2 regions of the Streptomyces sp. NPDC088707 genome follow, and region 2 is predicted to be linked to the other one. Evidence: riboswitches for the same ligand, from Rfam matches in the RefSeq annotation. Region 2 holds a riboswitch; the other holds the start of a gene.

The links. A riboswitch is a leader RNA that binds a small molecule or an ion and turns the genes downstream of it on or off. The one in region 2 is predicted to bind cyclic di-AMP.
Positions count from the first base shown of each region.
Region 1: it holds a riboswitch for cyclic di-AMP, as region 2 does, so the genes downstream of both, ACIP84_RS28815 (transglycosylase family protein) here and ACIP84_RS31435 (M23 family metallopeptidase) in region 2, are expected to answer to the same signal.

Region 1 is NZ_JBIVLV010000010.1:303,491-311,044, reverse strand. It holds gene ACIP84_RS28825 (septum formation initiator family protein) at 1-201, opposite strand, end outside; gene eno (phosphopyruvate hydratase) at 320-1,606, opposite strand; gene ACIP84_RS28815 (transglycosylase family protein) at 1,994-2,719, opposite strand; cyclic di-AMP (ydaO/yuaA leader) riboswitch at 2,723-2,896, opposite strand; gene ACIP84_RS28810 (transglycosylase family protein) at 3,155-4,270, opposite strand; gene ACIP84_RS28805 (cytochrome P450) at 4,421-5,740, opposite strand; gene ACIP84_RS28800 (globin domain-containing protein) at 5,837-7,036, shown strand; gene ACIP84_RS28795 (nucleoside triphosphate pyrophosphohydrolase) at 7,240-7,554, opposite strand, start outside.
Region 2 is NZ_JBIVLV010000012.1:147,085-154,638, forward strand. It holds gene ACIP84_RS31425 (pitrilysin family protein) at 1-507, shown strand, start outside; gene ACIP84_RS31430 (pitrilysin family protein) at 534-1,901, shown strand; cyclic di-AMP (ydaO/yuaA leader) riboswitch at 2,102-2,267, shown strand; gene ACIP84_RS31435 (M23 family metallopeptidase) at 2,280-3,050, shown strand; gene ACIP84_RS31440 (GntR family transcriptional regulator) at 3,274-3,957, shown strand; gene ACIP84_RS31445 (HPr family phosphocarrier protein) at 4,103-4,384, opposite strand; gene ACIP84_RS31450 (GNAT family N-acetyltransferase) at 4,697-7,554, shown strand, end outside.

The sequences.
Region 1 (7,554 bases), on a different contig from region 2:
GGAGACGTAGCTCCGCATCGGGTAGGCGAGCGCCACGACGAGGGAGCAGACGACCAGGGCGAGGAAGGCCGCGCGGCCGGTGAGCCGGGAGCGGCGGGCCTGGCGGCGGGTCTGGGAGCGGTAGACACGGGCGGCGGTCTGCTCGCCGAGCAGTCTGATCCGGGTCGCGGTGGAGAACCGGTCCCGGTCCTTCGCGGCCATGTCGTGTCGCCTCCCCTGTTCACGCGGACGTCCCCGCACACGGTACGGGACCGAGTACGGGGACGTACGGAAGCTGCCCTGCGGAGAGGTTCAGCCGTCGATCAGCCTTGCGGGGTGATCAGCCCTTGAAGCGCGGGAAGGCGCTGCGGCCGGCGTAGACCGCGGCGTCGTCGAGGATCTCCTCGATGCGCAGCAGCTGGTTGTACTTGGCGACGCGGTCCGAGCGGGCCGGGGCACCGGTCTTGATCTGGCCGCAGTTCACGGCGACCGCGAGGTCGGCGATGGTGACGTCCTCGGTCTCGCCGGAGCGGTGGGACATCATGCACTTGAAGCCGTTGCGCTGGGCGAGCTCGACGGCGTCGAGGGTCTCGGTCAGCGAGCCGATCTGGTTGACCTTGACCAGGAGGGCGTTCGCGGTGCCCTCCTCGATGCCGCGGGCCAGGCGCTCCGGGTTGGTGACGAAGAGGTCGTCGCCGACGATCTGGACCTTGGAGCCCAGCTTGTCGGTGAGGACCTTCCAGCCGGCCCAGTCGTCCTCGTACAGCGGGTCCTCGATGGACACCATCGGGTACGCGGAGACGAGCTCCTCGTAGTACTCGGTCATCTCGGCGGCCGAGCGGGACTTGCCCTCGAACTCGTACTTGCCGTCCTTGTAGAACTCGGACGCGGCCACGTCGAGCGCGAGCGCGACGTCGGAGCCCGGGGTGTAGCCGGCCTCCTTGATGGCCTCGACGATGAGGTCGAGGGCGGCGCGGTTCGACTCGAGGTTCGGCGCGAAGCCGCCCTCGTCGCCGAGGCCGGTGGAGAGGCCCTTGCGCTTCAGGACGGCCTTGAGGGTGTGGTAGATCTCGGCGCCCCAGCGGAGGGCCTCGGAGAAGGACTCCGCGCCGATCGGGGCGATCATGAACTCCTGGATGTCCACGTTGGAGTCGGCGTGCGACCCACCGTTGAGGATGTTCATCATCGGAACGGGCAGCAGGTGCGCGTTCGGGCCGCCGAGGTAGCGGAAGAGCGGGAGGTCCGAGGCCTCGGACGCGGCGTGCGCGACGGCGAGGGAGACGCCGAGGATGGCGTTGGCGCCGAGGGAGCCCTTGTTCTCGGTGGCGTCCAGGTCGAACATGGCCTGGTCGATCAGGCGCTGCTCGGTGGCGTCGTAGCCGACGAGCTCCGGGCCGATCTGCTCGATGACGGCGAGGACGGCCTTCTCGACACCCTTGCCCAGGTAGCGGTTCGGGTCACCGTCGCGAAGCTCGATGGCCTCGAACGCACCGGTGGAGGCGCCGGACGGAACAGCAGCACGACCGGTGCTGCCGTCGTCGAGGCCGACCTCGACCTCGACCGTGGGGTTGCCTCGGGAGTCCAGGATTTCCCGGGCTACGACGACGTCGATGGACGGCACGAGCATCTCCTTTTTGGGATGTGACGCTGGATGTGACGCAAGGTCGGTGCAGGGTCGCTTGGCCTTGCGACAAGAGCCTAACCGGCTCGGGGGCTCCGGCCAGCCGGGCGCCCGCCCCCTGGGACGAAAAAGGACCCAAGGGCATGCATGTAGGGACGAAGGACCCCAGATCTACCGGCCGGTAACCGCGCCGGGCGTCCGGTTCGCCCGCGGGCTCTCCCCTTAGTACCTCCGCGAGTACCGCCGTACGCCGCCATACGACTCCGTACGACTCCGGAAACGGGGGAACCCCGGCCCGACGCGCACGGGGGATGGGCGCGCCGGGCCGGGGTGGTCACCGCGGGAGGGTCGGAGGGGCCGCGTGAGCCGCCGGACTCACGCGAGCCGCCGGGCTCACTTCAGGTGAAGCTGCTGGCCCGGGTAGATCAGGTCGGCGTTCTCGACGACGTCCTTGTTCAGCTCGAAGAGCTTGGTCCAGCCGCCCTTGACGCCGTGCGCCTGGGCGATCTTGCCGAGGGTGTCGCCGGCCACGACCTTGTACTCGCCGTCGCCCTTCTTGACCTTCTTGCCGGTCGGGGTGGTGACGGTCTTCTTCGCGGCGGCCTGCGGAGCGGCCTGCTGCTGCGTGGCCTTCTTCGGGGCCTGGCGCTGCTCGCTGCGGGTGGTCGGCTGCTCGGCCTTCCGCTCCTGCTGCGGCTGCTGGGTGCTCTGCTGCGGCGCGCTCTCGGCGGCGCCGGTGTTCGGCGAGGCGCCGGAGAGGCCCACGCCGCAGGACGGCCAGGCGCCCTTGCCCTGGCCCGCGAGGACCTTCTCGGCGATGGCGATCTGCTGGGACTTCGACGCCTGGTTGGCGGTCGCGGCGTAGGCGGTGCCGCCGTACGCGGCCCAGGTGGAGGCGGAGAACTGCAGGCCGCCGTAGTAGCCGTTGCCCGTGTTGATGGACCAGTTGCCGCCGGACTCGCACGCGGCGACGGTGTCCCACTCGGAGACCGTGGCGGCCGAGGCGGTGCCCGCGGTCATCAGCGGGGCGGCGACGGCGACACCGGTGACGCCGACGAGCGTGACGACCTGGGTGGCCTTGGAGGGACGGCGGTGTTTGCCCTTACCGGAAAACAGCATGGAGATTCTCCTCACCGACGCCTGTGAGGTGAGCTGTCGGGTTCGGGCCGGAAAGTTGCCCGGCCGCGTGTCCTAGCACGCGGCTTCACCCCAAGCCGTTCGCCGGCCGTCTGTCTCAACGGCCGGGACCGGCACTTACCTTGGGTCCCCCACTCCTGCCTTCGGCGCTTGCGCGACGACTGTTCCCATCGGCCGACGGCAGGATTCGGCGTTTCGGTCGACGGGGCCCGCGGTGGCGAGCGGTGACGACCGTAGACACAGACCCACCGGAAGTTCAAAGAGGCGTATTGCGGAAATAACGCCCCTACTTGCCTTCCGGTGGGGGGTGTTTGTGCAGGTGAGAGGTGACGGGAGCAAAGTTTGCGGACGGGACACGCCAGTTGGGGCGAAGAGACCCATGTCTCACTTGCCCAGAACCGGACATACAGCCCCGAATCACTCCGCCGGGGCGGTCGAACCGTTCGTCAGGTCGAGGGCCTGACCAGGGAGGATGAGGTCCGGATCCAGGCCCACGGTCTGCCGGTTGGCGTCGTAGAGGGCGGTCCAGCCGCCGGGGAGTTCGTTCTCCTGTGCAATGTCGGACAGATTGTCGCCCGGCTGCACGAGGTAGGCGCCCGACTTGCCCTGACTGTCCGTTGCGTCCGATTCCATCGACGCGTCAGCCGGAGACTTCCCCGCGGGCTTTTCGGCCAACTTGTTGTCCGACGAGGCATGTCTACCTGATTCGGCAGAACTGTCCGGGTTGCCGGTTTCCTCCGGGGCGGCGTCGCCCCGGTGCTTCCCGGTTCCGGGAGTGGCCGGCGACACGTCGTCCGTCGGGCCGCCGGGCGTGGTCGCCCCCGGCCCGGTGGGCGTACCGGGCGTGACCGGCGTAACGGACTCATCGGGCGTGCCCGGAGTGGTGGGCACCGTCGGGTGGCTCGGGTCGGTCGACACGGAGGGGCTCGCCGGGGTGGTCGGCGAGACGGGAGCGGTCGGCGAGACGGGAGTGGCGGGTGCGGTGGGCGAGGCCGACTCCGTGGCCTTCTTCGCACCTTCGGAGTCCTTGGACTCCTTCGCCTCCGCCGAGGACGCCCCGGAGGTCCCGGGAAGGCCGGTGGTCCAGTTCGACTCGGGAACCGGGCCCGTGGGGGCCTTGGGGACGCTCGCGGGGCCGGGGTCCACGCCGGGCGAGGTGCCGTCGTTCGTCAGGCCGGCGATCGGCGCGCAGGTGGCCCACTCGGTGGAGCCCTTCGCAAGGGCCTTCTCGGCCACCGCGATCTGCTGGGCGCGGCTGGCCAGGTCGGGGCTGGGCGCGTACGTCAGGCCGCCGTTCCGCTCCCAGCTGTCCTGGGTGAACTGGAGCCCGCCGTACATGCCGTTGCCGAAGTTGGCGCTCCACTGGCCGCCGGACTCGCACTCGGCGACGCGGTCCCAGGTGGCGGCGTCGGCGGCGGAGGCGGACCCGGTGGCGAGCAGCGGCAGCGCCATGGCGGAGCCGGTCACGCCCGCGGCGACGACGATTGCGGGGGCCTGACGGGGGCGACGGTGACGTCCGTTCCCGGAACGCATAGGAGCGCCTTTCGCGTGACGACTGTGTGGACGACCCGAGTTGCCGGACGTGGCCGAATTACTCAACCACGTTGACGAACCGAGCTGACGGGGAAGGTAGCCGTATTCGAACGCTCATCACAAGTCGATGCACCCGCGATCACGTGAAGATCACAGTTCTGACGGATCATCACTTCGTGGAGGTCGTGCGGAAGGGGAGAACTCCACCGGAAGCGTGCGCAATCCGCGCATGATGAGCCCTCCGCGCCAGCGCAGTTCCTCGGGATCGGCGGCAAGTCGCAGGTCCGGAAGGCGCGTCAGCAGGGTGGCGAGCGCGGTCTGTCCCTCGAGCCGCGCGAGCGGTGCGCCCAGGCAGTAGTGGATGCCGTGCCCGTACCCGAGGTGCTGGTTGTCGCGCCGGGCCAGGTCCAGGACGTCCGGCCCGTCGAACCGCTCCGGGTCCCGGTCCGCGGCGGCGAGCACCACGAGGACGGGGTCGCCCGCCGGGATGTCCTGCCCGCCGATGGTCAGCGGCTCGGTCGCGTACCGCCAGGTGGCCATCTCCACCGGCCCGTCGTACCGCAGCAGCTCCTCGATCCCGGTCTCCAGGAGCCCGGTCTCCCCCGCCGCGATCGACGCCTGGAGCAGCTCGCGCTGCGCGGGGTGGCGCAGGAGCTGGTACAGGCCGTTGCCGATGAGGTTGACGGTCGTCTCGAAGCCGGCGAAGAGAAGGATGAACGCCATGGCGGCGGCCTCGTTCTCGGTGAGGTGCTCGCCGTGGTCCGAGGCCTTGATGAGTCCCGAGATGAGGTCGTCCGCCCCCTCCTGCCGCAGGCCTTCCCGCTTGCGGTGGATCAGCTCGGCGAGATAGCCGCGCATCTTCTTCACCGACCGCGCGACCCCGCCCCGCGGGCCTCCGCCGTGCCGGATCATCATCCCGGCCCAGTCGCGGAAGTCGTCCTGGTCCTCCTCGGGCACGCCGAGCAGGTCGCAGATCGCGTAGATGGGGAGCGGGAAGGCGAACTCGTGGATGAGGTCCGCGCTCCCCTTCTCCACGAAGGCGTCGATGAGCCGGTCGGTCAGCTCCTGCACGCGCGGGGCGAACTCGGCGACCCGGCGCGGGGTGAAGGCCTTGGAGACGAGGCGCCGCAGCCGGGTGTGGTCCGGCGGGTCGATGTTGAGCAGATGCGTCATCAGCTCGGCCTTGCGCTCGCCCGGGATGCCCGTCTTCCCCTTGGCGTGCGGGGACTCGTCGTGGTGCGCGGGGTTCTTGGAGAGCCGCTGGTCGGCGAGGGCCTGCCGGGCGTCCCCGTACCGCGTCACCAGCCAGGCCTCGACCCCGCTGGGCAGCGTCGTCCGGTGCACGGGCGCGTGCTCGCGGAGCCAGGCGTACGCGGGATACGGATCGCTCGCGAACTCCCAGGTGAAGAGCTCGGGGGCGGGGGGCGACGCGGGGCAGGAGGCGGGACCGGTTCCGGGGGTGGTGCTCACTCCCCGACCGTACAGGGCGGTCCGGAAGGTGCGGTCTGTCGGATCCTGTGATCAAGAAGGGGGCGGTGCCCTAGATTCTTGTCAGTGGATCCTCAGATGCTCAGAAGCACGTTCGCGGTCGTCGAGAGACGGGCCGAACACGCCGTCACCTTCTTCTACTCGCATCTGTTCTGGAACAACCCCGCCATGCGCGAGCTGTTCCCCGAGGACATGCAGCCCCAACGGGACCGGCTCTTCGCCGCGCTCACCCATGTGGTGACCCATCTGGAGTCCCCGGGGCTCGCCGCGTACCTGGGGCAGCTGGGCCGCGACCACCGCAGGTTCCTCGCCTCGCCCGCGCTCTACGCCGCCGTCGGGTCGAGCCTGCTCGCCGCGTTCGCGCACGCCGCCGGAGCCGCCTGGAGCCAGGAGGCGGAGAAGGCCTGGACCGAGGCGTACGGGCACGTCGCCGATCTGATGCTGGCGGGTGCCGAGGAGGCGGTCGGGGCCGGTGAGCCCGCCTGGTGGGACGCGGACGTCGTCCGGCACGAGCGGTACGGCGAGGACCTGGCCGTCCTCACCCTGCGGCCCCGGCAGCCCTTCCCCTTCCTTCCCGGGCAGTACGTCAGCGTCAGCTCGCCGCGCGTCCCGCGTGTCTGGCGCACCTACTCCCTCGCGGACGCGCCCCGTCCCGACGGCACGGTCGAGCTCCATGTGAGCCGGATCCCGGGCGGCGCGATGAGCACGGCCCTCGTCGACGGGACGGGTCCGGGCGAGACGCTGCGGCTGAGCGCTCCGGGCGGCGGCCTCACCGCGCGCACGGAGCCGGGCGGACTCCGTACCTATGTATGCGCGGGTACGGGCTGGGCGCCGGTGAGGGCGCTCCTCTCCGAGGCGGCGGAGGCCGAGCCGGAGCTGAAGGGCCGGCTGTTCGTGGTGGCCCGTGCGAAGGAATACCTGTACGGCCGGCGGGACGCGGAGCGACTGAAGAAACGTCTCAGCGGACTCAGCGTCACCTACATCACCTCGGCCCCCGGCCATCGCAAGGACCAGGCGACCGAACGGCTCGTCCAGGCACTGCGGGCCTGCGTCCACTGGCCCTCGCACGACGTCTACCTCGCCGGCCCGCCCGGCTTCCTGACCGAGGTCGCGGAGGTGCTGGTGGAGCTGGGCACCGACCCGTACCGGATCCACCACGACACCCTGCAGCCCGTGGGCCCCTTCACCGCCCGCCCGAACACCGCCGCGGAGCGCCTCCTGGGCCCGCCGCCCCCGCTCTGGCACAACCCGGGCGCCCGGGCGCCGCGCGAGCCGTGACGCCGGCCGGCGTCAGCCGAGCAGAGCGCGAGCCTGAGACCGCACATGAGCGCGAGCCCTAGCCCGAGACCGCACCTGAGCCCGAGCCCGAGCTGAGACCGAGCCTGGGCTGAGCCCGAGCAGAGCGCGAGCCCGGGACCGCACCTGAGCCCGAGCCCGAGCTGAGACCGAGCCTGGGCTGAGCCCGAGCCGGCCGCGTACGGCTACGCCTTCACACCCTCCGCCGCGCGGATCGCCTCCCGGTACGTCCGGGCCGCCGCGCGCAGCGCCGCCTCCGGGTCCACGCCCTCCGCCTCCGCGCGGACCGCGAGGGCGAGCAGCTCGTAACCGATGCCCCGCTCCGACGGAAGGGCCACGTCGAGGCCCGCCCCACGCGCCCGGCCCCCGAGCTTCGCCGCGAGCGCGAGCCCCGGCTGCCCCAGCGGCACGCCGTCCGTCACGGACTCCCGCTGCTTCTCGACCGCCTTGGTGCGCAGCCAGTGGGCCCGTACCTCCTCCGGCGTCTCCGCCGTCGCGTC
Region 2 (7,554 bases):
ACGGTCCTCGGCGGCGGGGAGTCCTCCCGGCTGCACAACCGCCTGGTCCGCCGCGACCGTACGGCCGTCGCCGCCGGCTTCGGCATGCTGCGGCTCGCCGGCGCGCCCTCGCTCGGCTGGCTGGACGTCAAGACCTCCGGCGGGGTCGAGGTCCCGCAGATCGAGGCGGCCGTCGACGAGGAGCTCGCCCGGTTCGCCGCCGAGGGCCCCACGCCCGAGGAGATGGAGCGCGCGCAGGCCCAGTTGGAGCGCGAGTGGCTCGACCGGCTCGGCACCGTGGCGGGCCGCGCCGACGAACTGTGCCGGTTCGCCGTGCTGTTCGGCGACCCGCAGCTCGCGCTGACCGCCGTCGACCGGGTCCTGGCGATCACCGCCGACGAGGTGCGGGACGTCGCCGCGGCCACGCTGCGCCCCGACAACCGCGCGGTGCTGGTCTACGAGCCGCTGGCGGCCGACCAGAGCGAGAACGCCGACGGCGACGACGAGGAAGAGGGAGCGGACCAGTGACCGACGCCGCCACGTCTTTGACGAGCATGGACTTCCACCCGCAGCCGACGCCCGGCACCGCCCGGCCCTGGGCCTTCCCGGCCCCGGACCGCGGCGCCCTGGACAACGGCCTGACGGTGCTCACCAGCCACCGCCCCGGCCAGCAGGTCGTGGCCGTGGAGATCTTCCTGCCGGCCCCGCTGGACGCCGAGCCCGCCGGTCTCGACGGGGTCGCCACCATCATGGCCCGCGCCCTCTTCGAGGGCACGGACCAGCAGAGCGCCGAGGAGTTCGCGGCCGAGCTGGAGCGCTGTGGCGCCACGCTCGACGCGCACGCCGACCACCCGGGCGTACGGGTCTCCCTCGAGGTTCCCGTCTCCCGGCTGCCCAAGGCGCTCGGCCTCGTCTCCGAGGCCCTGATCGCGCCGGCGTTCCTCGAGACCGAGGTCGAGCGCCTGGTGCGCAACCGCCTCGACGAGATCCCGCACGAGACGGCCAACCCGGCCCGCCGCGCCGCCAAGCAGCTCTCCAAGGAGCTGTTCCCGGCCGAGGCCCGGATGTCCCGGCCGCGCCAGGGCACCGAGGAGACCGTGGAGGCGATCGACGCCGCCGCGGTCCGCGCCTTCTACGAGGCGTACGTCCGGCCGGCCACGGCCACCGCCGTGGTCGTCGGCGACCTCACCGGTGTCGACCTGGACAAGGTCCTCGCCGAGACCCTGGGCGCCTGGACCGGCGAGCCGGCCGAGCCGCTTCCGATGCCGCCGATCACCGCCGACGACACCGGACGGGTCGTCATCGTGGACCGTCCCGGCGCCGTCCAGACCCAGTTGCTGATCGGCCGGGTCGGACCCGACCGCCACGACAGCGTCTGGCCGGCCCAGGTCCTGGGCACGTACTGCCTCGGTGGCACCCTCACCTCGCGACTCGACCGGGTCCTGCGGGAGGAGAAGGGCTACACGTACGGCGTGCGCGCCTTCGGGCAGGTGCTCCGCTCGGACGGCCGGGGGAACGGCGCCTCGATGCTCGCCATCAGCGGCTCCGTCGACACGCCCAACACCGGCCCGGCTCTTGACGACCTGTGGAAGGTGCTGCGGACGCTGGCCGCGGAGGGTCTCACCGACGCCGAGCGGGAGACGGCCGTGCAGAACCTGGTGGGGGTCGCGCCGCTCAAGTACGAGACCGCCGCCTCCGTCGCGGGGACGCTCGCCGACCAGGTCGAGCAGCACCTCCCGGACGACTACCAGGCCCAGTTGTACGCCCGGCTGGCCGAGACCGGCACGGTCGAGGCGACCGCCGCCGTGGTCAGCGCCTTCCCCGTGGACCGGCTCGTCACCGTGCTCGTGGGCGACGCGGCGCAGATCGCGGAGCCGGTGCGTGCGCTCGGGATCGGCGAAGTGACCGTCGTGACCGGCTGATTCACGCCGCCGACACGACAAAGGGGGGCCCCGACGGCATAGTTCGTCGGGGTCCTCCCCTTTGTCCGTATTCGGGGCTTGGGTGGTCGTATGCCTTGTGGCATGTCTTACAAAATGCGTGTCCGGTTGGTGATTGAAAGACGATCCGCATAGCGTCGGTCCGTCTGTTCGCCAGTTGCATGTGCCGCACCCGCGGCATCGGACAGACATCGCCGAGTCCCCGTCAGGCGCGAGCCTGGGGAGCCGGGGACCCACACGTAGTCCCTGGGGTGAATCGGGCGCCTTCGTCTCGTACGGAGGGGCTCGTAGGAGACCTTCCTGCTCCGAACCCGTCAGCTAACCCGGTAGGCGAGAGGGAAGGAAAGGATCAGCCCCTACATGGCGTTCACCCGTGCCACCGGGAAGCATCGTGCTCCGAGCCGGATGGCGCGCCGCGGCGTGGGCATCGCCGGCGCGGCGACGCTCGCCACCACCGGCGTCATCGGAACCCTCGCTTCCCCGGCGCTCGCCGCCGACACGGACACCCGCTCGGTCGAGGACACCGGTCTCATCAAGGTGATCACCGAGGACTCGCTCTCCGAGCGGATCGACGCCCAGGCCGCCGCCCAGGAGCAGGAGGCCTTCGAGGTCGCCGCCAAGGCGAAGGCCAAGGCCGAGGCGAAGCGCAAGGCCGAGGCCCGTGCCAAGGAGATCCGCGAGGCCGAGCAGCGTGCGGCCCGTGAGGCCGAGCGCCGCCGCCTGGCCTCCTTCCAGCTGCCCGTCGAGGGCACGTACGTGTCCACCGGCTACAAGACCGGCGGCTCGCTCTGGTCCTCCGGCAGCCACTCCGGCATCGACTTCCACGCCGCCTACGGCAGCAACGTCGTCTCCGTCGGCTCGGGCACCGTCGTTGAGGCCGGCTGGGGCGGCGCGTACGGCAACAACATCGTCATCCGGATGAACGACGGCACGTACACCCAGTACGGTCACCTCTCCTCCATCGGGGTCTACGTCGGCCAGACCGTCGAGCCGGGTGAGCGGATAGGCATCTCGGGCTCGACCGGGAACTCGACCGGCCCGCACCTCCACTTCGAGGCGCGGACGACGTCCGAGTACGGCTCCGACATCAACCCGGTCGCGTACCTGCGCGCCCGCGGCGTCGGCGTCTGATCCGGGACGGATCCAGGACACCCCTCGCGCAGGACCGGCGTTCCGCCCCCCTCGCATCGCAAAAGCCCCGGCTCGTACAGAGCCGGGGCTTTTCGTCGGTCGCGTGAGACCGATATTCCGTCGGGGCATCGGAAATTCCGGCGTGCTGCAATAGAGTCGCAGATCGGGCGCAGAACAGGCGCCGTCGGAATTGACTCGCGCAGACCAAAGGCGGAGGTCGGACATGCGCATTCCCGCGCACTCGGTATGCACGGCGATCCGGGACGACATCGTCTCCGGAGTCTTCGAGCGGGGCAGCCGGCTGACCGAGGACCAGCTGGCCCGCCGGTACGGGGTGTCCCGCGTCCCGGTCCGCGAGGCCCTGCGCACCCTGGAGTCCGAGGGCTTCGTCGTCTCCCGCCGCCATGCCGGGGCGCATGTCGCCGAGCCCACCGAGCAGGAGGCCGCCGATCTGCTCGACATGCGGGTGCTGCTCGAACCGCTGGGGGCGTCCCGCGCCGCCCAGCGGCGCACGGAGGCGCATCTCAAGGTCCTGCGCGGCCTGGTGAGGCTGGGGCAGGAGCGGGCCAGGCGCGGGCAGGGCGAGGATCTGCGCTCACTCGGCGGCTGGTTCCACGAGACGCTCGCACAGGCCTCCGGGAGCCCGGCCCTGACGGCGCTGCTGACCCAGCTGCGGCACAAGATCGCCTGGATGTACACCGTCGAACTGCCCGAGCGGCCGGTGGACGCCTGGGCGGAGCACGGCGCGATCGTGGACGCCGTGGCGCGCGGCGACGCCGAGCGGGCGCGGACGCTGACCGCGCTGCACGCGGAGCGCTCGCAGTCGCTGCACCGCCTCAAGAGGCCGGACCGCGGCCGTGTGAGGGTTTCGCAACATGCAGTCAACACGGCGAGTTCCCGGAATTAACGCGCGCATCGTATACATGGAATAGGAATTCGATGCCGCTGCTCCGTGCTGCCCTGAAAGGGCAGCGGCGGAAAAGCGAAAGGCCGTGACCGCCCGGAATTCCGGCGGTCACGGCCTTTCGTCGTGCAGTGGGGGTCGACCCGGATCAGACGGTCTCGGGAAGCTCGTCCAGACCCTCGGCGACCAGCTTCGCCAGACGGTCCAGAGCGGCCTCGGCGCCGTCGGCCTCGGAGGCGAGGACGATCTCCTCGCCGCCCTGCGCGCCCAGGCCGAGCACCGCGAGCATGGAGGCGGCGTTCACCGGGGTGCCGTCGGACTTGGCGATCGTCACCGGAACGCCGGAAGCCGTGGCGGCACGGACGAAGATGGACGCGGGGCGGGCGTGGAGGCCCTCGGCCCAGCCGACGTTGACGCGGCGCTCAGCCATGGTGTTGCCCTTCAAGTCTCAAGCGGGTTGTCTAGACCAGTCTCTCACGGGATGCTGCGTGCTCGCGCCGACCTTCGGCCCGGATCGGACCGCCGTTCGGCCCTCCGTCGCCGTGCGCGGCGTGCTCCCTACCTTGCACGGCGGACCCCCGCCGCGCGAGCGGTGTCGCCGCCGTGTCGCGGCCCGGGTCGTCGCCGTGTCGCGACCCGTGCCACCCCCGTGTCGCACCCCGAGCCGTCCCCGTGTCGCGGCCCGGGTCGTCGCCGTGTCGCGACCGGTGCCACCGCCGTGCGGCGGCCGTAGGCTGACCCCATGCAGAGCGCGTCGGACCAGCTGCCGGAGCACGACTACCCCGACCACTGGGAAGCGGACGTGGTGCTCCGCGACGGCGGCACCGCGCGCATCCGGCCCATCACGGCCGACGACGCCGACCGCCTCGTCAGCTTCTACGAGCAGGTCTCGGACGAGTCGAAGTACTACCGCTTCTTCGCCCCCTACCCGCGGCTGTCCGCCAAGGACGTGCACCGCTTCACCCACCACGACTTCGTGGACCGGGTCGGCCTCGCGGCGACCGTGGGCGGCGAGTTCATCGCCACCGTGCGCTACGACCGCATCAACGACCGGGGGCTGCCCGCCTCCGCCCCGGCCGACGAGGCCGAGGTCGCCTTCCTCGTCCAGGACGCCCACCAGGGACGCGGTGTCGCCTCCGCCCTGCTCGAACACATCGCGGCCGTCGCCCGCGAGCGGGACATCCGGCGCTTCGCCGCCGAGGTGCTCCCCGCCAACAACAAGATGATCAAGGTGTTCACGGACGCGGGCTACACCCAGAAGCGCAGCTTCGAGGACGGGTCCGTACGGCTCCACCTCGACCTCGAACCCACCGACCGCTCCCTCGCCGTGCAGCGCGCGCGGGAGCAGCGCGCCGAGGCCCGCTCCGTGCAGCGCCTCCTCACCCCGCGGTCCGTCGCCGTCGTCGGCGCCGGCCGCGCACCGGGCGGCGTCGGCCGGACGGTCCTGCGCAACCTCCTCGGGGCCGGGTACACCGGACGCGTGTACGCGGTCAACGCCGCGCTCGCCGGGGACGGCGGGCCCGTCGAGTTCGACGGCGTCCCCGCCCACCCCTCCGTCGCGGCCATCGGCGAGCCCGTCGACCTGGCGATCGTCGCCGTCCCCGCCGAACGGGTGCCGGAAGTCGTCGCCGACTGCGGCGAGCACGGTGTCCAGGGTCTGGTCGTCCTCTCCGCCGGATACGCCGAGAGCGGGGCCGACGGGCGCGAGCGGCAGCGCCAGCTGGTCCGGCAGGCCCGCTCGTACGGCATGAGGATCATCGGCCCGAACGCCTTCGGGATCATCAACACCGCCGCCGACACCCGGCTCAACGCCTCCCTCGCCCCGCAGATGCCGGCCGCCGGGCGGATCGGCCTCTTCACCCAGTCCGGCGCCATCGGCATCGCCCTCCTCGCCGGACTGCACCGGCGGGGCGCCGGGCTCTCCTCCTTCATCTCGGCCGGCAACCGCGCCGACGTCTCCGGCAACGACTTCCTCCAGCACTGGTACGACGACCCCGGCACCGACGTCGTCCTGCTCTACCTGGAGTCGATCGGCAACCCCCGGAAGTTCACCCGGCTGGCGCGCCGCACCGCCGCCGTCAAGCCGGTCGTCGTCGTCAAGGGCGCCCGGCACAGCGGCAGCGCGCCGCCCGGACACCGCGTGCCGGTCACCCGCATCCCGCACGCGACGGTCTCCGCGCTGCTCCGCCAGGCCGGCGTCATCCGCGTCGACACCGTCACCGAGCTGGTGGACGCCGGAGTGCTGCTCGCCGCCCAGCCGCTGCCCGCCGGGCCCCGGGTCGCGATCCTCGGCAACTCCGAGTCCCTCGGCCTCCTCACGTACGACGCCTGCCTGACGGAGGGGCTGCGCCCGCTGCGGCCGCTCGACCTCACCACGGCGGCGGAACCGGCGGACTTCCGGGACGCCCTCGTGGCGGCGCTCGCGGACGAGACCTCCGACGCGGTCGTCGTGAACGCGATCCCGTGGGTCGGGGAGAACGGCGCCACCGAGTTCGGCGACGGAGAGGTGCTCGCCGCCTCCCTCCGCGAGGCCGTCGCCTCCGCCGAGGCCCCCACGAAGCCGGTCGTCGTCGTCCATGTCGAGATGGGCGGCCTCGCGGAGGCCCTCGCCGTCGCCACGAGCACGCGCCCGACGGCACCGGGCCGGGGCGCGACCGCCGCCCCGGGACCCCGGCCGACCGGACTCCCGGCGGCACCGGGGGTCGCACCGGGGGCCGGGACCGCCGGGTCCGGGACCGTCCCCGGGGCGGGGCCCACAGGCTCCGGGCCCGAGCGCGAGTCCGGGCCCACCGGCCTCCGGCCCGAGCCCGGTGAAGCCGGTCCCGGGACGGCCGGCCCGGGGACGAGCGGCTCCGCGGTGACCGCCCCCGCCGTGTCCGCCCCCGGCGTCCCGGGAGCGACCCCGGCCGAGGCGGCACCGGCTCCCGCGTCCGGCGCCGGCTCCAGCGCCGTCTCCGCCTCCGTCTCCGCCTCCGCCTCCGCCTCCGGCGCCGGAGACCCGGCGTCCGCGCCCGTACGAGTCCCGCCCGCCACCATCCCCTCCTACCCCGCCGCCGAGCGGGCCGTGCGGGCGCTGGCCGAGGCCGTGCGGTACGGGCAGTGGCGGCGGCAGGCCGCCGAGCCCGGACGGGTGCCCGAGTACGAGGACATCGACGAGGCAGGGGCCGCCGCGCTCATCGAGCGGGTGCTCGGCGGCGACGAAGCCGACCCACGCGGTGTGACCCTCGACACCGCGCAGGCGGGGGAGCTGCTCGCCCGCTACGGCATCGCCGTGCTGCCCACGCTGCCCGCGCCCACCCCCGACGCCGCCGTCGCGGCCGCCGGCCGGCTCGGCTACCCGGTCGCCCTCAAGACGACCGCGCCCCACCTCCGCCACCGCCCCGACCTCGGGGGCGTACGGCTCGATCTGGCGTCCGAGGAACAGCTCCGTACGGCCTACGCCGAGCTGACCGAGGTCCTCGGCAAGCCCGAGGAGCTCCAGCCGGTCGTCCAGGCGATGGTGCCCCGGGGCGTCGACACCGTCGTCCGCTCCGCCATCGACCCGGCCGTCGGCGCGGTCCTCTCCTTCGGCCTCGCGGGCGCCGCGTCCGAGCTGCTCGG